Bradyrhizobium diazoefficiens: one gene and its partner. Each later gene encodes a partner of the first gene's protein in a complex. Links are inferred from orthologs where the notes say so. Each region holds a gene or a part of one and is shown on either strand. Other genes may lie near its edges.

Region 1 (10,174 bases):
AGGCGCTGATGGCGCTGTCCGAGATCGGACTGCCCGCGATCATCCGCCCCTCCTTCACCATGGGCGGCACCGGCGGCGGCATCGCCTACAACAAGGAAGAGTTCCTCGACATCATCGAGCGAGGCCTTGACGCGTCCCCCACCAACGAAGTCCTGATCGAGGAATCCGTGCTCGGCTGGAAAGAGTTCGAGATGGAGGTGGTGCGCGACAAGAAGGACAATTGCATCATCGTCTGCTCGATCGAGAATTTCGATCCGATGGGCGTGCACACTGGCGACTCCATCACGGTTGCTCCGGCGCTGACACTGACGGACAAGGAATACCAGATCATGCGCGACGCCTCGCTGGCGGTGCTGCGCGAGATCGGCGTCGAGACCGGCGGCTCGAACGTGCAGTTCGGCGTCAATCCGGAAGACGGCCGCATGGTCGTGATCGAGATGAACCCGCGTGTGTCGCGCTCCTCTGCGCTGGCTTCCAAGGCGACGGGCTTCCCGATCGCCAAGGTCGCGGCCAAGCTCGCGGTCGGCTACACGCTGGACGAGATCGCCAACGACATCACAGGGGGCGCCACGCCGGCCTCGTTCGAGCCGACGATCGATTACGTGGTGACCAAGATCCCGCGTTTCGCTTTCGAGAAATTCCCCGGGGCTTCCACTACGCTGACGACGTCGATGAAGTCGGTCGGCGAGGTCATGGCGATCGGCCGCACCTTCCAGGAGAGCCTTCAGAAGGCGCTACGCGGGCTCGAGACGGGGTTAACCGGCCTCGACGAAATCGAGATCGAGGGCCTCGGCCACGGCGACGACAAAAACGCGATCCGCGCCGCGCTCGGAACACCGACGCCGAATCGCCTGTTGCAGGTCGCGCAGGCGATGCGGCTCGGCTGGTCCAACGAGGAGATCTTCAACTCCTGCAAGATCGATCCATGGTTCCTCAGCGAGATGCGTGGCATCGTCGACATAGAGGAGAAGGTTCGCAAGAACGGCCTTCCGGGCAACGCCTTCGGCATGCGCTCGCTCAAGACCATGGGCTTCTCCGACGCGCGGCTCGCGGTGCTCGCGGAAACAACTGAGGCGGAGGTGACAGCCAAGCGCCACGCCCTCGCCGTCCGTCCGGTCTACAAGCGCATCGATACCTGCGCCGCCGAATTCGCTTCACCCACGGCCTACATGTACTCGACCTATGAGGCGCCGTTCGCAGGCGCGCCCGCGGACGAGAGCGCGCCCTCGGACAAGAAGAAGGTCATCATCCTCGGCGGCGGCCCGAACCGCATCGGCCAGGGCATCGAGTTCGACTATTGCTGCTGTCACGCCTGCTTCGCCCTGCATGATGCCGGCTATGAATCCATCATGGTCAACTGCAACCCGGAAACGGTGTCGACCGACTACGACACCGCAGACCGGCTCTATTTCGAGCCGCTCACCGCCGAGGACGTGCTGGAGATCATCGCCAAGGAGCGCAGCAACGGCACGCTGCATGGCGTGATCGTGCAGTTCGGCGGCCAGACTCCGCTCAAGCTCGCGCGTGCGCTGGAAGCCGCCGAAGTGCCGATCCTCGGCACCTCGCCCGATGCGATCGACCTCGCCGAGGACCGCGACCGCTTCAAGCGCGTGCTCGACAAGCTCCGCCTGAAGCAGCCGAAGAACGGCATTGCCTACTCGGTCGAGCAGGCCCGCCTCGTCGCCACCGATCTCGGCCTGCCGCTGGTGGTGCGTCCATCCTACGTGCTCGGCGGTCGCGCCATGCAGATCATCCGCGAGGAAAACCAGCTCAGCGATTACCTGCTCGGCACGCTGCCGGAATTGGTGCCGGCCGACGTCAAGGCGCGCTATCCGAACGACAAGACCGGGCAGATCAACACCGTGCTCGGCAAGAACCCGCTGCTGTTCGACCGCTATCTGTCCGACGCGACCGAGATCGACGTCGACTGCCTCTGCGACGGCAAGGACACCTTCATCGTCGGCATCATGGAGCACATCGAGGAAGCCGGGATCCATTCCGGCGATAGCGCCTGCTCGCTGCCGCCACACTCGCTCGATGCCAAAATGATCGAGGAACTGGAGCGGCAGACGCGCGAGCTGGCGCTCGGCCTCGACGTCGTCGGCCTGATGAACGTGCAATATGCCATCAAGGATGGCGATATCTATGTACTCGAAGTCAATCCGCGCGCCTCACGCACGGTGCCGTTCGTCGCCAAGGTGGTCGGCACGCCGGTCGCGAAGATCGCGGCGCGCGTCATGGCCGGCGAGAAGCTTGCCGATTTCAAATTGAAGAAGGCGGACTTCAAGCATGTCGGCGTGAAGGAATCGGTGTTTCCGTTCGCCCGCTTCCCCGGCGTCGACACGGTGCTCGGTCCCGAGATGCGCTCGACCGGCGAGGTCATGGGCATCGATCGCTCCTTTGCAGTTGCTTTTGCCAAGAGCCAGCTCGGTGGCGGCACGCGGGTGCCGCGCAAGGGCACGGTGTTCGTCTCGGTGCGCGAAAGCGACAAGACCCGAATCGCCGAAGCCGTTCGCGAATTGCATTCACTCGGCTTCAAGGTGCTGGCGACGTCGGGCACGGCGCGCTTCCTGACCGACGAAGGCATCCCGACCGAGAAGGTGAACAAGGTGCTGGAGGGCCGGCCGCATATCGTCGACGCCATCACCAACGGCGACGTCCAGCTGGTCTTCAATACCACCGAAGGCCCGCAGGCGCTGGCCGACAGCCGATCGCTGCGGCGCGCGGCCCTCTTGCATAAAGTGCCGTATTACACCACTCTTTCCGGGGCGGTGGCCGCCGCACAGGGCATCAGGGCCTATCTGGGCGGGGACCTTGAGGTTCGGACCTTACAGAGCTACTTTTCAGAGACCTGATCATTAGCGACGGCCCAGCCTCCGCTAAGTGACTGGCGATGAAGCCACATTGGCCGGAGGAACTGTCCGATCATGTGACAGTTCTGTTCCGTTGCCAAGCCCATATCTGTCGACGTCCGGCCGCTCAGGCGTCGAGCGTCGGAAAGACCGACGAATCAAGGTTGCGGGCGCCCATCCGCGTTTTGGGGGCGCACGATCGAAGGACGAGAGAGAAGATGGAAAAGGTTCCGATGACAGCGGGCGGCTTTGCCGCGCTCGGGGAAGAATTGAAGAAGCGCCAGTCCGAGGACCGTCCGCGCATCATCGAGCATATCGCCGAGGCGCGCTCGCACGGCGACCTGTCGGAGAACGCGGAATATCATGCTGCGAAGGAAGAGCAGTCCCACAATGAGGGCCGCATCGCCGAGCTCGAGGACAAGCTCGCGCGCGCCGACATTATCGACATCTCCAAACTCTCCGGCGACACCATCAAGTTCGGCGCCACCGTGACCTTGGTCGATGAGGACACCGAGAAGAAGGCGGTGTGGCAGATCGTCGGCGAGGTCGAGGCCGACGCCAAGAAGGGCCGTATCTCCATCACCTCGCCGCTGGCGCGCGCACTGATCGGCAAGAAGAAGGGTTCGACCGTCGAGGTCAACGCACCCGGTGGCGCCAAGGCGTATGAAATCACCAAGGTGGAGTGGCGGTAAGGATTTGCCGCTGAAGTTAGAAGAGGCCGCGCGATTTGCGCGGCCTTTTTGTTTTTGCGTTGCCGTTGCTATCTTCTTCCCTTTACATCCAGCGGCACGGCCGCCTCGTATTTTGAGTTGTGCAGCACCAGCGACGTCCGGACGTTGCGCACGTGGGGCGCGGCGGTCAGATGGGTGACGAAATCCTGGAAGGTCGCCATGTCCGGCGCCACGCATTTCAGGATGAAATCGACCTCGCCGGACAGCATCCAGCATTCCCGAACCAGCGGCTCGGCGCGGACGAACTCCTCGAAGGCGCGCAAATCCGCTTCCGCCTGGCTGGAGAGGTGCACGGCAGCGAACACCGTGACGTCGAAGCCGAGCTTTCGTGCATCCAGAAGCCCGCGGTAGCCGTGGATGTAGCCCTCCTCTTCGAGCGCCCGGACCCGGCGCAGGCACGGCGGGGGCGAAATACCGACCCGTTTGGCAAGCTCGACATTGGTGATTCGACCGTCGGCCTGGATCTCGGTGAGAATTTTCAGGTCGATCTCGTCAAGGTTCCGCGACACGTGATTGGAACTCCTGGCCTTTATGGCGGTATCGGGTGGTCTGATGCAATCCTCATAGCCCAGTCACGCCCGCTTGCGCAATTTTATTGCGCGTTCACCCCAGCCGACTTTTGTTCCTTGTTGGAAAAATCCGCCGATTGGGAATGCAATTCTTGCATAGCTCACCAGAAGGCTTAGATTAGCTCTGATATTTCAGCGCCTCCGTGAGGCCTCCCGGCACGTTCCGCGCCCGCGCTGCAAATCCCCCGTGAAAGGCGTCCGTCGAAATGTCCGCTCCTGTTCATGCAAAGGTCGTCATCATCGGCTCAGGGCCCGCCGGCTACACCGCGGCGATCTACGCGGCGCGCGCGATGCTCGAGCCGATCCTGATCCAGGGCATGCAGGCCGGCGGCCAGCTCACCATCACCACCGACGTCGAGAACTATCCGGGCTTCGCCGACGTGATCCAAGGCCCTTGGCTGATGGAACAGATGGAGAAGCAGGCGGTCCATGTCGGCACCAAGATCGTCACCGACCTGGTCACCAAGCTGGAGACCGGCCAGCGCCCGTTCCGCCTCACCTGCGACTCGGGTGACGTCTACCTCGCCGAAACCGTGATCCTCGCCACAGGTGCGCAAGCGCGCTGGCTCGGCCTGCCCTCCGAGACGAAATTCCAGGGCGGCGGCGTATCGGCCTGCGCCACCTGCGACGGCTTTTTCTACCGCAACAAGCAAGTCGTGGTGGTCGGCGGCGGCAATACCGCGGTCGAGGAAGCCCTGTACCTCACCAACCATGCCTCGCAGGTCACCATCGTGCATCGCCGCGACCACTTCCGCGCCGAGCGCATCCTGCAGGAGCGTCTGTTCAAGCACCCGAAGATCAAGGTGGTCTGGGACTCAGCCGTCAACGAGATCTGCGGAACCGAGAACCCGAACAAGGTCACTCATGTGCGATTAAAGAACGTCAAGACCGGCGCCCTGACCGATTTGCCGACCGACGGTGTCTTCGTCGCCATCGGCCACGCGCCGGCGACTGAGCTCGTGAAAGACCAGATCAAGCTGAAATCGTCGGGCTATGTCGAGGTCGCCCCGAACTCGACTGCGACCTCGGTGGCCGGCCTGTTTGCCGCCGGCGACGTCGCCGACGAGACCTACCGCCAGGCCGTGACGGCCGCAGGCCTGGGCTGCATGGCAGCGCTCGAGGCCGAACGATTCTTGGCCCTGCGCGCCAGCGAGCGCGCGGCAGCGGAATAACGATCATGCCTCGAACACGCGACGGATTTACGGACATGGACTGGGACAAGCTGAAGGTGTTTCACGCGGCGGCGGAAGCGGGCAGCTTCACGCATGCGGGCGAGCAGCTCGGCCTGTCGCAATCGGCGGTCTCTCGCCAGGTCTCGGCGCTGGAGCAGGAGCTCTCGGTCTCGCTGTTCCACCGCCACGCCCGCGGGCTGATTCTCACCGAGCAAGGCGACCTGCTATTCCGCACCGCGCATGACGTGTTCATGCAGCTCCAGGCAGCGCGCGCGAAACTGACCGACAGCCGCGAGCGGCCGAGCGGCGATCTCAAGATCACCACCACGCCCGGCGTCGGCATCAACTGGCTGATCCCGCGGCTCGGTGAATTCACCGCGCTCTATCCGGAGATCCGGATCTCGCTGATCGTTACCGACGAGGAGCTCGACCTGTCGATGCGCGAGGCCGACGTCGCGATCCGCACCCGCAAGCCGACGCAGCCGGATCTGATCCAGCGCAAGCTTTTCGCGATGGGCTTCCACGCCTATTGCTCGCCGGACTACATCAAGCGCTTCGGCACGCCGCGGACGCTGGAGGAGCTCGACTCCCACCGCATCATCACGCTCGCCGACGGCAACTTCGCGCCGCACCTGCAGAACCGCAACTGGCTGGTCGAAGCCGGCCGCAACGGCTCGGGTCCGCGCGAGGCCTATTTCAGGGTGAACAACATCCTCGGCCTCGTCCGCGCCTGCCAGCAGGGCCTCGGCATCGCGGCGCTTCCGGATTATCTGATCGAAGAACAGAGTCGTCTCGTACAACTGTTCGGCGAATCGGATTCGATCCAGCTCGATACGTATTTCGTCTATCCGGAAGAGCTGAAGACCGTCGCGCGTGTGCAAGTGTTCCGCGACTTCGTGGTGAGCAAGGCGCAGCGCTGGCCTTCCTGATTTCCGCATGTCTGACATGCGGCTTGGACGCTTGCTGCATGGCGCGGGTCAAGCCCATAATGTTTCTACGCTGAGCCTTCGCGTTGCGCATTTGTCCCCCTCCTCCAGTGGCGCGGGAGTTCAGTAATCCCTCTTGGAAGGTGATTGTGTCGGCCTCACGTGGCCAATACCTTAAGCCGGGCTCTCTTGAGCCCGGCTTTTTTTCCGTCCAATTCGGTATTCGCCCTCCGCGTGTATTGACAGTTTTGGGCATACCCAGCATCATTTGCCAATGATCACGAAGTCGTGCGCCATCGTCTCGAAAAAAGGTCCCCATCCCGGGGCCTCGGATTTTTGCGCGCGCTAGACACGCTTCGTCATCGCAACAAGTCCCGAAAACCCCGCCGCCTGGACGGGGTTTTTTCATGTGCCCTCCGTCTCAGGTTTTTTTTCAGAGAAGGAGAAGAAACATGACTGATCTGCAAACACACATGCACGGGCTGTGGCTGCCGCTGGTGACGCCGTTTCGGAACAGTCGTCTCGACGAGACGTCGCTGCGGCGGCTGACGCGGCACTACTGCACACAGGCAGTCGACGGCTTCATCCTGGGGGCAACCTCCGGCGAAGGCATGACGCTGCGTGACGCCGAGCTCGAACGCCTCGTCGCCATCGTCCGCGACGAGATGGCGGCCGGCCGCCGCACTGTGCCGATTTGCCTCGGCCTCTCCGGCGCGGATACGTCGCGGCTGAAGGACCGCCTCGACGAGACCGCGGACTGGCCGATCGACGGTTACCTGATTGCGAGCCCCTATTACGTGCGGCCGTCGCAGCGCGGAATCCTCGCGCATTTCGAGGCGCTGGCCGATCACGCCGCCTGGCCGCTCGCGCTCTACAACATTCCTTATCGCTGCGCCGTCGGCATCACCAACCAGACCCTGCTGCGGCTCGCCGAGCATCCCAACATCGTCGGGCTGAAGGATTGCGGCGCAAGCCGCGAGCAGTCGATCGCGCTGCTGCGCGACAGGCCGGCGGGCTTTCGCGTGCTCACCGGCGAGGACGCGAATTATTTCGAGGCGCTCTGTGACGGCGCCGACGGCGGCATTCTGCTGTCTGCCCATCTCGAGACCGCGACATTCGCGGCCATCCATGCCGAGCTGAAGCACGGCAACCAGGATGCGGCGCTGACGCGCTGGCAGGAGGTCGCGGAGCTGACGCGCCTGCTGTTCGCCGAGCCGAGCCCGGCGCCGGCGAAGTACTGGCTGTGGCGATGCGGCCTGATCGACAGCCCCGAGGTACGCCTGCCGATGGTGGAGGTGAGCAGCGAGCTCGCAGCCCAACTTGATCGCGAGATCGAGCGGCGAATGAAAATCGCGGCGTAGCTCCTCCTGTCGCATCTCCCCGCTGTTCGCGGGGAGAGGGCGTGAAAGAGCGTGCCCGTGGTTAACGCGGCGCGAACGGCCTTCGCATCCGCCGCATGGCGCATCCACGCCTCGTTTACGCAAGGGCGCCTATCGTTCCGCCGCAAAGTCTTCAAACAGGGGAACGACCATGGGGCAACGTGCTCGCCCGACGGCGGCTGAAATCTTCGCGCCCGCCGATCTCTTGCAGGGAATTCTGGTGGTGTCGTCGTTCGGCTTCTGGGCCGTGATGCTCGGCCTGATGCCGGTGCTGCTGTTTCGGGTTTGGCTAGCCTGATGACGAGAGACCGCTTGCATGGTTAAGCCGAGGTCACAAATGCGCTCAAAATGCGAGCGGAGTTGCGAGCCGGAATCTTAAAACATCCCCCGTATCGTTCACCTCATAAGCGAAGAAATCGCGGGGGCGAACTTGAACAATCAGAATGATGCGGCGTCGCATTACGGCGCCGGACAGCAGGGCTTTGACGACGCCGGACAGCAGGGTTTTTCCACCGAGGACATCCTCTGGGCCGTCGGCATCTGGTCGGTGATCCTGACGCTGTCGCCGGTCATCGTGTTCTACATGCTGATGGTGGCGTAACTTCACCATCAGTCCCTGAAACGCAAAACGCGCGGACATCCGCGCGTTTTTTGTCCGGGGAAATGATTGATGAAATTATGCCGCCTGCTTGTGCATTGCGCCGGAAGCCGACACCGTGCCGCGAATAGCTTTCACTGAACGCTCGATCGCCGCCCACAGCCTTGCAATTTCCTGAGCAGCACGGCTCTCGGCCTGATACTCACGCGCGCCTTCACCGTGGCTGAGTGCCATCAACAAATCGGAACGATTGGTGATCTGACCGCCCCACACCGGAGCGCGGAATTTCGCCAGCGCCTCGCGGGCAATCGTGACGATCGGGCTTTCGGATTCGTCGCGACGCGCCGGTGCACCGTTGAGCACGACCGCATAGGGCTTGCGCGCCGCGCGGCACATCTGGATGGTTTCCTGCACCGCGTTGACGTCGAACACGCCAGGCCGCGCCGGAATGACCACCATGGTCGCGTTCTTGATGGCGTCGTCGACCACGGCCGACAGGTTCGGCGGCGTGTCGATCAACACCCATTCATAGCCGTCGCGCTTGGCAGCCGAGACGATGCCGCTGACGGAGTTCACCGCCGACTTGATCGGCGGTTCGTTGGTGCCACGCAACTTGTGCCACAGCGTGAGCGAGCCCTGCGGATCCGCATCGACGAGCAGAATAGGCTTCGTCGCCTTGATCTGCGCGGCGAGATGTGCGGCCAGGGTACTCTTGCCCGAGCCGCCTTTACGCGATGCAAAAACAATAACGTTCATACCTCTGGCCTCCAGATTGACCCCAGATGGCGAAAATGAATCACCGCGCTGATTCGTGAAAGAAAAATTTGTCGGCGGTGGCGTTACAGCCACGAAATAACAAGGCGTGTTGGCTTTTGAGTCACACTGCGCCGCGCGACGACGGAAACGAACCGTCATGAATCGCCGTTCACGCAGGCAATGTGCGTTTTGAGGCAATCACGCGGGAAAGGCGGGCCTGCAACCTCACCGGGCATACTCTCGCGCTGGTCTTTGCCATCGAACGCAACGGCAATTGCTGCAGGTTCGCGCGCGAGGGACGCGAACAAAACGAGTCCGGTGGCTGTCGCGTGGCTGGTGCGGCCTCGCGTCATTTTGACGCGAGGGGCTCGAGAGTTTCGCGAAGGGAACGCGCCTCGCTAGCCGTCGTTGGTCTTTTTCTTCCTGGCCTTCGGCTTGGTCTTCTTGGCGACGACGGGCTTGATGTTGGTCGGTGCACCCGCGACCGGCTCCGGCCCCCGCCGGAAGAACATCGCGCATTGCGGCGACAGCTGCGCCTTCTTCCGGATCATGCAGGCGGTGATGGCATCGACGTTCGGAACGAACTCGCCACACAGGTTCATCGCATCCGGCGTGCAGGCCTGCTGCTGCTCGGGCGTGTAGGCGAAGCCCGTGCCCGGCTGGACCAGAACGGCCAGGGCAATCCCAAAGGTTGCCGCAGCCAAGGATGTCTTCAAGCGAAACGCCGGCATCGATCCTCCCAAAATGCGAGTCGGGAGAATAGTGGGTGAACGGGCGTTGGTTGGCAACGAGGGCCGGGGCGAATACGGGCAGCTGTGCGCTCCGGGCAACAGGCGGGTGGCCTGCCGTCTTCTCCGCTGTCGCCACCCCGCCTTGAACGGGTGGCCCAGTATTCCAGAGGCCCCCGTAGTTCCTCGATAAGCCGCGGCGTACTGGATCCCTGCTTTCGCGGGGGATGATGGCGGTGGGTGGGGCGCCCCCTCCGGTCAAAACGCGAAAACAACCCCATGCACCGTAGCCAGGGCCCTGGCGGCCTTGCGAACCTTCCCGCGCCTGCGGATTTTACGAATTTCCTTTGACACGTCGGGCAAAACACCGGCATGATGGCATCATCGACAAGCGCGTGGGGTGGTCGGCCTGTCTCCCCGTGAGGGGAGGACCGCATGGCCACCGTTTTGATCGTCGCGCCGG
Region 2 (10,108 bases), 1.1 Mb from region 1 along the record:
GCCGCAGGGGTCAGAGATCTGGCTCGATGGCGGCCACAATGCCGAGGGCGGCCGGGTCGCCGCCGCCGCACTCGGCGATCTCGAAGAGCGGGTGTCGCGGCCGCTGGTCGTCATCGCCGGCATGATGGCCAACAAGGACGCGCGGGCGTTTCTCGCCAATTTCGCCGGTCTCACCCGCCACATCATCGCGGTGCCGATTCCCGACACCGAGAATGCGATGCCGGTGGATCGTCTCGCCGACGCCGTCCGCAGCCTCGGCATGCGCGTCGAGATCGCGCCCGGCATCGAAGCCGCGCTGCGGGCCTTGTCGAAACTCGCCTACGAAGTGCCGCCGCGCATCCTGATCACCGGCTCGCTCTATCTCGCCGGTCACGTGCTCGGCCTCAACGGCACGCCTCCTGCATAGTCGGTCTCGTGTCCCGGACGCGGTGCGGCGCGAAGTGCCGCTCCGCAGAGCCGGGACCTACCCTCGCCACCTGGGCCCCGGCTCAGCGGTGCATCATTTCATGCTGCGCCGCGTCCGGGCCACGAGATCGCAGTGTCGGCAGCCCCGGCTATCGTGACGTGCATCCGTTCCCGCATGTCGTCGAAGCCGGCACGCCGGATGCGCGCTACGCGGTTCTCGAGTCGACGGTTGGTGGCTGGCAGGTGACGTTTCGCCACGTCGCTTATGATCACGAGGCGATGGCCGAGTTGGCGCGCCGCAACGGCCAGCCGGAGCTAGCGAACGCGCTCGCGACCGGGTGGATCAAGTAGTGCCGCTTCGCTCCATCCGGGCCATGGTTTGACTTCCTTATGAGTGTGCTTGTTATAGGCGTACATATCAAAGAGGGAGCGCGCCATGAACGACGGACATGTCTGGCGATACGAATATGCCATCGAGACGTCTGCAACCGCAGCGACGATCTGGAGCATTTTTCGCGATGTGCCCGGCTGGAAAGACTGGAACGCAGGCATCGAGCGGATTGCCATCGACGGACCGTTTGCGGCAGGCACCTGGTTCACGATGAAGCCCCCCGGCGAGGAGGCGCTACGTTCGCAATTGATCGAGGTTCGCGAGGATGTATGCTTCGTCGACGAGACGCGGGTCGGCGATCTCGCCATCAAGGTCGCCCATCGTATCGAGCCGCTCGGACCGGCGCGCACGCGCATCGTTTACGCCGTCGACGCCCAAGGGCCGCAAGCGGCCGAAATCGGTCCGGCCGTTGCGTCAGATTTTCCAGAGGTTCTCGCCAGTCTCGCTAAACTCGCCGAAACGAGATCGGCATGATTGCGGTCCGCAAAAATGAAACGGCCGGCGCTGAGCCGGCCGTTTCGAAATAATCTTCTGCGACGTGAATCAAACCGCCGACGTGATCCACTGCTGAAGCTTCGCCTTCGGCGCCGCGCCGACCTGGCGGGAGGCCATCTCGCCGCCCTTGAAGATCATCAGGGTCGGGATCGACATCACGCCATACTTGGACGCGGTCTTCGGGCTCTCGTCGACGTTGAGCTTGACGATCTTGACCTTGTCGCCCATCGCGCCGGCGATCTCGTCGAGAGCGGGTGCGATCATGCGGCAGGGGCCGCACCACTCGGCCCAGAAATCGACGACCACGGGGCCGTCCGCCTTGAGCACTTCGGCTTCGAAATCGGTGTCGGAAACCTTGCTAACGGCCATTGGAGTACCTCACTCGGTTAAACGAATCGGCGCGACGTGGAATCGCGCCCGGGATCATGCCGTCAACCTATGAACGGCCCCTTGCCGGGTCAAGGACGCTCACACTGAGATGAAGGGATGCCAGCGCCGCGTCCAGCGCGGGGGCTGAAATCTCCATGTATTCAAGGGCCTCAGTCCAGAGCAGGACGGCGCGGATCGGCTTTTGGGGATAAAGCCGCGCCAGCACCGCCCGGTACAGCGCAAGCTGTCGGACATAGGCGGCGGGCGCCTCGGCCGCGCTCTTCGGCGCCATCTGATTGGTCTTGAAATCGACGATCAAAACCTCGTCCGGACCAACGACCAGCCGGTCGATTTGCCCCGACACCAGTGCCGGCGACCTTCCTGGCCGGTCGAGTTTACCGACGATGGCGACCTCCGCCCGGCTGCCGGCGGCAAAGACGGGCGCAAAGCGCGGCTCGGCGATCAAAGCGAGCACCTTGTCGGCCAGCGTGACGCGGTCGGCCTCGCTCCACTCCGAAGCATTGCGCGCCATGAAGCCGAGCGCGGCGTCGCGCCGGCGCTCTGCGGCGATGTCCGGCAGGGATTGCAGCAGCCGGTGCACCAGGGTGCCGCGTTGCAGCGCCAGCGCGCGCGACTGGACTGATTCGCCTGATCGTACCGCGCGGCCTTCCTCGGCGGACTGGCCGGACGGGCGCACCAGATCATCGTCGATGGTCTCGCGCGGTGCCGGCGTCCGCAGCCAGTCAGGCAGCGCGATCGTCTGGTCCACGGACATCGCTGGCGTGCCGACCGCAGCGACATCCTCTGCCCGGGCGAATCGGGTCACCTTGCCGAGCGGCGTTTCTATTGTCTGCTTGTCCAGGCCGGAGCCGGTGAGCCCGGTGTCGATCAAATCGTACCAGCAGAGCTTGCGGACCGTCCTCATGTTGCCGGGTATGCAGCCGCCGACGATCAGCCGATCGGCCGCACGCGTCATCGCGACATAGAGCAGGCGGCGGTATTCGTCCTCGGTCTCCTCGAGCATCGCTTTGCGCGCCTCGACCACCGGCTTGGGATCGTCGGCCTTGCGCCCGGCCCAGACCACGACCTCGCCGCCATTGCCGCGCGGCACGTGGATCAGCCGAACCCGCTGCGAGTCCGCGGGCGACGACGTGGTGTCGACCATGAACACGACCGAAGCTTCGAGACCTTTGGCGCCGTGCACCGTCATCACCCGCACCTCGTCGCGCGTGATCTCCATGTCGCGCTTCACTTCGGTGTCGGCCGAGCGCAGCCAGGCCACAAAACCCTGCAGCGAGGCCGGTCCCTTGCGCTCGCAGTTCAGCGCCAGCTCCAAAAATTCGTCGAGCGCGTCATTGGCCTCATGGCCGAGTCGGCGCAGGATGCGCGCACGACCGCCATCGCCGCCGAGCAGCCAGGCGTAGAAGGCGAACGGCGTTTCGTCGCGCGCACGGGTCTCGCAGACTTCCAGGCGTCGCAGCGCGGCCGCGAACTTCTCGCTCCCAGCCGCATGCTCGCCGAGCGCGCGGCGCAGCGATCCCTTGCGGTCATGGGCAAGCCTGAACAAATCGTCCTCATCGAGACCGAACAGCGGGCTCTTCAGCGCCACCGCAAGCGCGAGATCGTCCTGCGGCAGCAGCAGCGCGTCCGCGAGGTTCATCAGGTCGATGATCGCGATGTGCTCGGTGAGCTTCAGCCGGTCGGCGCCGGCGACGGGAACGTTGGCGTGCTTCAGCGCCTGGATCACCGCGTCGAACGCATTGCCGCGCCGGCGCACCAGGATCAGCATATCCCCGTAACGAAGCGGGCGACGTTCGCCTTCGTGCCCCGTCAGCGTGCCGCTCTCGACCAGCCGCTTGATCTCGTTCTGGATCCGGCGTGCGAGCTTGACCTCGGGACTGGTGACCGCGACGCCGTCGAACGGTGCGCGCCAGCCCTCGATCTCCTGCCGGTCATCGGCCTCGGCAAGGTCCCACAGTTCGATCACGCTCGGGCCGGCGTCGGCGAGCGCATTGTGCAGGGGATGGCCGATCTCGATCGAATGGATGCTCTTGTAGATCGCGGGATCGCGGAAGACGTGGTCGACCGAATGCAGGATGGTGGCGCCCGAGCGGAACGAATAGGTGAAGGCGACCGGATCGAATTTCAGTCCAGCGGCGGTGAATTTACGATGCAGCTCGCGCCGGCGTGCGTCGAATTCGTGTGGCGCCGCGCCCTGGAACGAGAAGATCGACTGCTTCTCGTCACCGACGGCGAAAACCGTGCGGTTCAGCCCCTCGCGCGCGCCTTCGCCTGCGGTGAATTCGGAAATGATATGCGCGACGATGTCCCACTGCCGCGGGCTCGTGTCCTGCGCCTCGTCGATCAGCACATGATCGACGCCGCGGTCGAGCTTGTAATGCACCCAGCCCGAAGCGACGCGGTTGAGCATCGCCAGCGTCTTGTCGATGAGATCGTCGTAGTCGAGCAGCCCGCGCTCCTGCTTCTCGCGGCGGTAATTTGCGGCGGCGGCGGTCGCGATGTGCAGCAGAGCCGCGGTGCGGTCGCGCATGGTGACCGCGCGGCGCTTCTCGATCAGCCCACTGACGCGCTGCGCCTCGTTTTCGAACAGGCGGGCGACGGACGGGTTGTGATCGCAAAACTTCTTGGTCAACACCGCCTTGCGCGGCAGCTTTTCGTCGGTGAGGAAGACGCAGAGATAGGCGTCGACCTGCGCAGCGCCGGAGAACACCTTGGCCTCGCGAAGGCGGCTGGCCTGATCGTTGTCGGACTTGCTGCCGTCCTCCAGCGCGAAGGCGATGTCGTCCCAGCGCGCGCGTGGCAGGAACGGGCCGTCGAGAATCTCGGTCTCGACATCCTCGATGCGGTCGCTCGCATCGACGCCCAGCACGGCCGCCATCTGCTCGGCCGCGGCGCCCGCGTTGCCGGCCTCGTCGGTCCAGGCCATGAAATGGTCGCGGCTGAGACAGGCCTCGCGCACGACCTCCTTGAAGGTGACGTCGGCGGCGCTGGCCATCGCGGTCAGCAGCGCGCGGCCGGTGACGCTCTCCGGATCGTGCGCGGCCTCCAGCAGCACTTTTAAATTGGCACGCTCCATCATGTCGGTCTGGTCGCGCTCGTCGATCACGGAAAAGCGCGCCGGTACGTTGGCCTCGAACGGGAATTGCTGGAGCAGGCGCGTGCACAGCGCGTGGATGGTCTGCACTTTCAGCCCGCCCGGCGTCTCCAATGCGCAGGCGAACAGTTTTCGCGCCTCGCGGCGCAGCTTTGGGCTGGGATGCGGAATGCCGACGGCGCGGATCGCGGCATCGAGCGCGGTATCATCAAGCGTCACCCAATGGCCAAGCGTCGTGAACACGCGCTCGGCCATGTTGGCGGCGGCGGCCTTGGTGAAGGTGATGCAGAGGATCTTTTCCGGCGGCACGCCCGACAGCAAAAGGCGAATCACGCGCTGCACCAGCACATGGGTCTTGCCCGAGCCGGCATTGGCCGACACGAAGGCCGACGCGGTGGGATCCGACGCACGCGCCTGGCGCGCGCGCACTTCATCCGGGATGGGTCGGGGCGCCTTCACCATTCCTCGATCCCCAGGCCGCCGGCCGCGGACCATTCCTTGATGCGGGCGAGATCGTCATAGGCGCCGTAGCGGTTGGACCACATCGGCAGGTTCAGCGAGGTATACGGCTGATTCTCGTCGTCAAACGCCCGGATCAGCGCCTCGAGCTTGGCGCGTGCTTCAGCGGCGGCCGTGTCCGGCGGAATTGGCTCGTCACCTTTATTTATCTTGAGCTCGAGGATGCGCTCCTCGCCCGGCGGATTGTTGCCGCTGAGGCGGACATAGACCAGCTGGCTCACGCACGAACCAGCGTCGATATCGGGAAATCCGCCCTCGCGCAGGATCGCCGCCTCCAGCGTCAGTTGCGGCGACAGGCCCATGCGGACCTGCTTGCCGGTCGGCGGCTGCCCGGTCTTGTAGTCGAGGATGGCATAACCGCCGCCCTGGCGCCGCTCGATGCGGTCGGCGCGGGCGGAGAGGCGGAAGCTGCGCTCGGGACCGAGCGGGATCGAGATCTCGCCGCGGGTTTCCGCCGTAATCGACTCGATCGCACCGCGCCGCGCGCTCTCCCATTCGCCGAACCAGCGCGCGATGCGCTGAAAGCGCGGCCACCACAGCGCGCGCGCTTCAGGGCGCTCCATTAGCGGTGCAAAATACTTCTCGCCGATCGCGCGCAGCACGCGCGCGGGATCATCAGGCAGATGCGCGGCGAAGGTTTCGGTGAACTCGCCGAGCGCGTCGTGGATCGCGGAGCCGCGATCGGCGGCCGACAGCGGCATGTCGACGGGATCGAGGGCGTCGAGCCGCAAAATGTGCTTGGCGTAGATCGTGTAGGGATCGCGCAGCCAATCCTCGATTGCGGTGACCGACATTTTCAGCGGCCGCGTCGCGCGCGGCGGTCGCGGCTCCGGCTGCTGGATCGGCTTGACCTCGGCGGGCTGATCCAGCGCGCTGGCGAACTGCACGTATGTTTCGCCGGCGCGAATGGCGGCCTTCCAGAGCTCTTCGCCCGCCACTGCCTCCAGCCGGTGCAGGAAGCGCGAAGCCACCGCCGGCGCGCCGCCGGCCTTGGCGGAATGGGTGAGGATGACTTCGTCGCCGCCGAGCAGCTGCGCGAAGTCGTGCGCGGAGAGGCCGATGCGGCGCTCCGGCAGGTCGAGGCCAAGCTCGTGCCGCATCGGCCGGCTCAGCCAGGGATCGATGCGCGGCGCCGGCGGCCAGACGCCTTCGATCAGGCCGCCGGTGATGATTCGGTCGACCTGCATCAGACGTGATTCCAGCGGGCCATAGATCTGCAGGCGCGCGCCGGGCTTGTCACGCCGGCGCACGGCGCGATCGTTGAATGCGGTCTGGAAAACGTCGGCGTAGTCGGGCAGCGGCACCATCAATCCGCTGGTCGTGCCGCCGCGCAGGAGATCGTCGAAGGCGCCGGCGAGCGCGAGGCCTTCGCGCTCCTCGAAAGCGAGTGGAATGCCCTGCTCGTCGCGCGACAGCTCGATCAGGATCTTGCGATGGCGATGCGCAAGCTCGGCGAAATCAAATGGTTTCGACGATGCCAAGCTCTCGATCGGCGCCAGGACTCTCTGCAAGGCATCGACCAGGGCCTGAATACGATCGAGATCCTCCGCCTTGAGACGGGCGCGCGGCTCCGCGCGATGGAGCGCGGACACCTCGCTGCGCCACAGCTTGGCCAGCTCCTCGCGAAAGCGATTGAATTCGCGCAGCAGGCCGCTCGTCCCCGCAGGCGGGCGTGTGCCGCGCAGGACCGCAAGCTCGAGATCTTCGATCGCCGTCTTCCATGCGCCCGATGCGCGGCCGAGCCGGCATAGCGGATGCTTCAGCATCGCCAGCAGCGTCGGCGGCTCCAATCCCCTGGTTGCGGCTTCCGCCGCGAGGCGGGCAAAGACGCCGGCCGAGGTTTCCATCAGCACGTCGCCGCCGGAATCATCGAATGCGAGATCCCATCGGGTCAGCGCCGCCATCACCCGCCGCGCCAGCGCGCGATCGGGCGTCACCAGCGCCGCCGATTTGTCGAGATGCCGCGCCTCGCGCATGGCGATGGCAATGGCGAGCGCTTCCATCTCGGGGTTGGGCGCTTCGACCACGGCGAGATTTTTCATGCCGCCCGCGATCTTCGCGGCGACCTCCGGCTGCTTCAGCCGGTCGTGCCAAACTTCCGTCTTAGCGGATGGCCGCATTGATTCGGATGCGAGCAGGTCGCGGCCGCCCTCCGCCGGCGGCTGCAGGATCTCGACGTCGCCGCGCTTGATGCCAAAGCGATCCAGCAACGCGTGCATCGCATATTGCGGATGGTTCGACGCCGGATGCTCCGCCAATTTGCCGAGCGAATCGCGCACGCCGCCGATGGTCCGCCAGGCGTCGTCGTCGAGATCGGTGTCGAGCCCCGGCAGCGCCACCGCGCCATGGGGAAGCGAAGCAACCGCATGCAGGAATTTTGCGGTGGCCGGCATCGAGCCGGTCGAGCCGGCCGCGATCACGGGACCATGGGGATGCGCGGTCAGCCGTTTGGCTTCCGCCGCGATCAGGAGGTCGCGGCGTGCAGCGGGCTCGATCCGGTTGATCTCGGCGAGATGGTTCGGCCAGGCGATGCGCGCGATGCGCAAAAATTCGAGCGAATGTTGCCAGTAGCGGTCGAGGTTATCAGGCACGAGGCCATCGAGCGCGCTCCAGTCGACGCCACGCGTGACCATGTCGTCGATCAGGCGCGCGAGGTCACCGGCCAGCGCCAGTGTCGAGGCGGGGCCGCCGACCACCAGCGGCGCCAGCACGGGGCCCTTGGCCCAGGCCGCGACGAGTTGCGCCAGCGTCAGCCTCCGTTCGAGCTCGCCCAGCCGCGGCGGAATCTCGAGCGGCGTCGCGCCGGAAAACTGTTCGCCCTCGTCGGCGAAGGCCAGCTCGTCCTCGTCGATATCGCCGAGCGCGACGATGCGCGGCAGCACCACCGCGTCGGTCTTCATCTCGTCGAGGAAGATCTCGCGGACGACGCGCATGGCGCGCCGTGTCGGCAGGTACAGCGTCGCATCCGCAAGCCGCGCCGGTTCCTTGCGCGCCTCGAAGCCGTCGACCAGCCGGCCGTCGAGCAGGCTCGATACGATCGTGCGCAGGAACGGAACTGAGACTGGAACGCTGAAAACGCGCATGGGCTGCCTGATTCGAGGATCAGGCGCCAATATAGGGATGCGGGGTCAAATGGTCATGGGGAGAGGCGGAGTCGTCCCCGCTGTTCGCTCGACCGGGACAGGTCTCGTAGGGTGGGTTAGACGGCGGCTGCGCGAAGCGCAGTCCGATGGCGTAACCCACCCTACGGCACCGTGTTTGGAGCAGCCTTACGCCACGCTCTCCAGAAACGCCTCTTCCGCGGCGTGCACCGCATCCGGCGTGCCGACATGCATCCAGACGCCGTCGAGGCGAAGGCCGAACAGGCGTTCCTGCTCATTGGCGCGGTCGAACATTTTGGTCAGCGAGAACTCGCCCTGCGGCGCGTCGGCGAAGATCGAAGGCGACAGGATGGCCGCGCCCGCATAGACGAACGGGACGATCTCCTTTTCCTTGCGCTTGCGCAGCGCACCGTCGGGCAGCATGCCGTAATCGCCGCGGCCGCTATAGCCGATGCTTGTCGCCGTCGGCGCCATCAAGAGCAGGATGTCCATGCGCTCGGGGTCGAAGGTTTCCGCAAGCCGCGCCAGATTGGAGCGCACACCGTCGATCCACAGCGTGTCGGAATTGACGTGGAAGAACGGCGCATCGCCGAGCAGCGGCAGCGCCTTGACCACGCCGCCACCGGTGCCGAGCACCTGGTCGCGCTCGTCCGAGATGGTCACGCGCGGATGCTGACGCAATGCGGTGTGGTTGATGATCTGGTCCGGGAGGTAGTGCACATTGACCACCGCCTCGGTCACGCCCGCCCGGCCGAGCTTGTCGAGCACGTGGTCGAGCAGCGGTTGTCCCGCCACCGGCACCATCGGCTTCGGCATGTTATCCGTCAACGGACGCATGCGCAGGCCAAACCCTGCGGCGAGCACCATGGCCTTGGTCGGTTCGACGGACATCCTCTGCTTTCTCAGACTTGGCTTTCTCAGACATCAGAATTTCGCGTTCACAGCAATCCTAGCACGAGGATCAAGCCGCCGCACCGCATCTCAGCCGCCTTAGCCAGCCGCCGTGACGGTTGTACGACGTGTGTTGCCGTCACGCCCCGACGGCTGTGGACCGCGGCTTTTTCTTCCTGTCGCCTTGCTTGAGAAAATTGACGCCGATCTGGTCGCCATTGACCCAGGCCAGTTCGCAGCGCCGGTACGCAAGTCCGGTGGACGACAGCACCAGAAAAAATTCCTTCAGGTGCAGACCTTCGACGGAGCCGTCGATGGTCAGCTTCGCGCCGCTTTCGGAGACATCCTCCATCGTGCATTCGCGCCGCCAGGTGCCGTCGATGCCCATCATCTGGGCCGGCATCCCACGCTCGAAAATAACCCGACTGTTCCCGCGATGGTCCGTTTTGACCGCCATCTGCCCTTGCTCCAGCCCGGATCTGTCCGGCTGCCTGCGGGCGATGATACTGGCGCGATGGCTAACAGCCGGTAAACCGGTTCCGGCTCAGGATCGGGGCGGCGGGACGTTGGCGAGGTACCAGTCGCGCAGATGCTGAAGCGCCGGATGCGCCAGCGAACGCTGGAGATAGGTCCAGATCCGCGGCTGGTGGCGCAGATAATGCGGCTTGCCGTCGCGGCGGTTGAGGCGGGCGAAGGTGCCGAGCAGGCGCGTGTTGCGCTGCGCCGACATGATGGCATAGAGCTCGGCAAAGCCGGCCGGATCGAAGCTCGCATCCTCGGTGCGGCGCGCCTTGATGTAGCGCGACAGCAGCGTCAGCTCGA

Evidence for each region.
Region 2: the proteins of trxB (region 1) and trxA are in contact, whole or in part, in a crystal structure (PDB 1F6M), measured with the Escherichia coli proteins. The link is inferred for Bradyrhizobium diazoefficiens from one-to-one orthologs.

The regions. Positions count from the first base shown.
Region 1 is NZ_JAENXS010000001.1:973,665-983,838, forward strand. What follows is about bases 3,521-6,341. They hold trxB (thioredoxin-disulfide reductase), read left to right. Parts: upstream 3,521-4,358; coding sequence 4,359-5,324; downstream 5,325-6,341. Other genes in these bases: greA (transcription elongation factor GreA), read left to right, coding at 3,521-3,544; JJE66_RS04595 (Lrp/AsnC family transcriptional regulator), read right to left, coding at 3,613-4,092; JJE66_RS04605 (LysR family transcriptional regulator), read left to right, coding at 5,330-6,253. Also shown: carB (carbamoyl-phosphate synthase large subunit), read left to right, coding at 1-2,855; more of greA, read left to right, coding at 3,071-3,520; JJE66_RS04610 (4-hydroxy-tetrahydrodipicolinate synthase), read left to right, coding at 6,703-7,611; JJE66_RS04615 (hypothetical protein), read left to right, coding at 7,781-7,927; JJE66_RS04620 (hypothetical protein), read left to right, coding at 8,060-8,230; JJE66_RS04625 (ParA family protein), read right to left, coding at 8,306-8,983; JJE66_RS04630 (hypothetical protein), read right to left, coding at 9,382-9,714; JJE66_RS04635 (AEC family transporter), read left to right, coding at 10,147-10,174.
Region 2 is NZ_JAENXS010000001.1:2,115,503-2,125,610, reverse strand. Bases 1-2,755 are described here. They hold trxA (thioredoxin), read right to left. Parts: upstream 1,661-2,755; coding sequence 1,340-1,660; downstream 1-1,339. Other genes in these bases: addA (double-strand break repair helicase AddA), read right to left, coding at 1,728-2,755; JJE66_RS09925 (SRPBCC family protein), read left to right, coding at 842-1,270; JJE66_RS09935 (folylpolyglutamate synthase/dihydrofolate synthase family protein), read left to right, coding at 1-406. Also shown: more of addA, read right to left, coding at 2,756-5,237; double-strand break repair protein AddB, read right to left, coding at 5,231-8,377; JJE66_RS09905 (nucleotidyltransferase family protein), read right to left, coding at 8,564-9,286; JJE66_RS09900 (PilZ domain-containing protein), read right to left, coding at 9,426-9,743; tRNA (adenosine(37)-N6)-threonylcarbamoyltransferase complex ATPase subunit type 1 TsaE, read right to left, coding at 9,831-10,108. UniProt on the Escherichia coli protein: Participates in various redox reactions through the reversible oxidation of its active center dithiol to a disulfide and catalyzes dithiol-disulfide exchange reactions.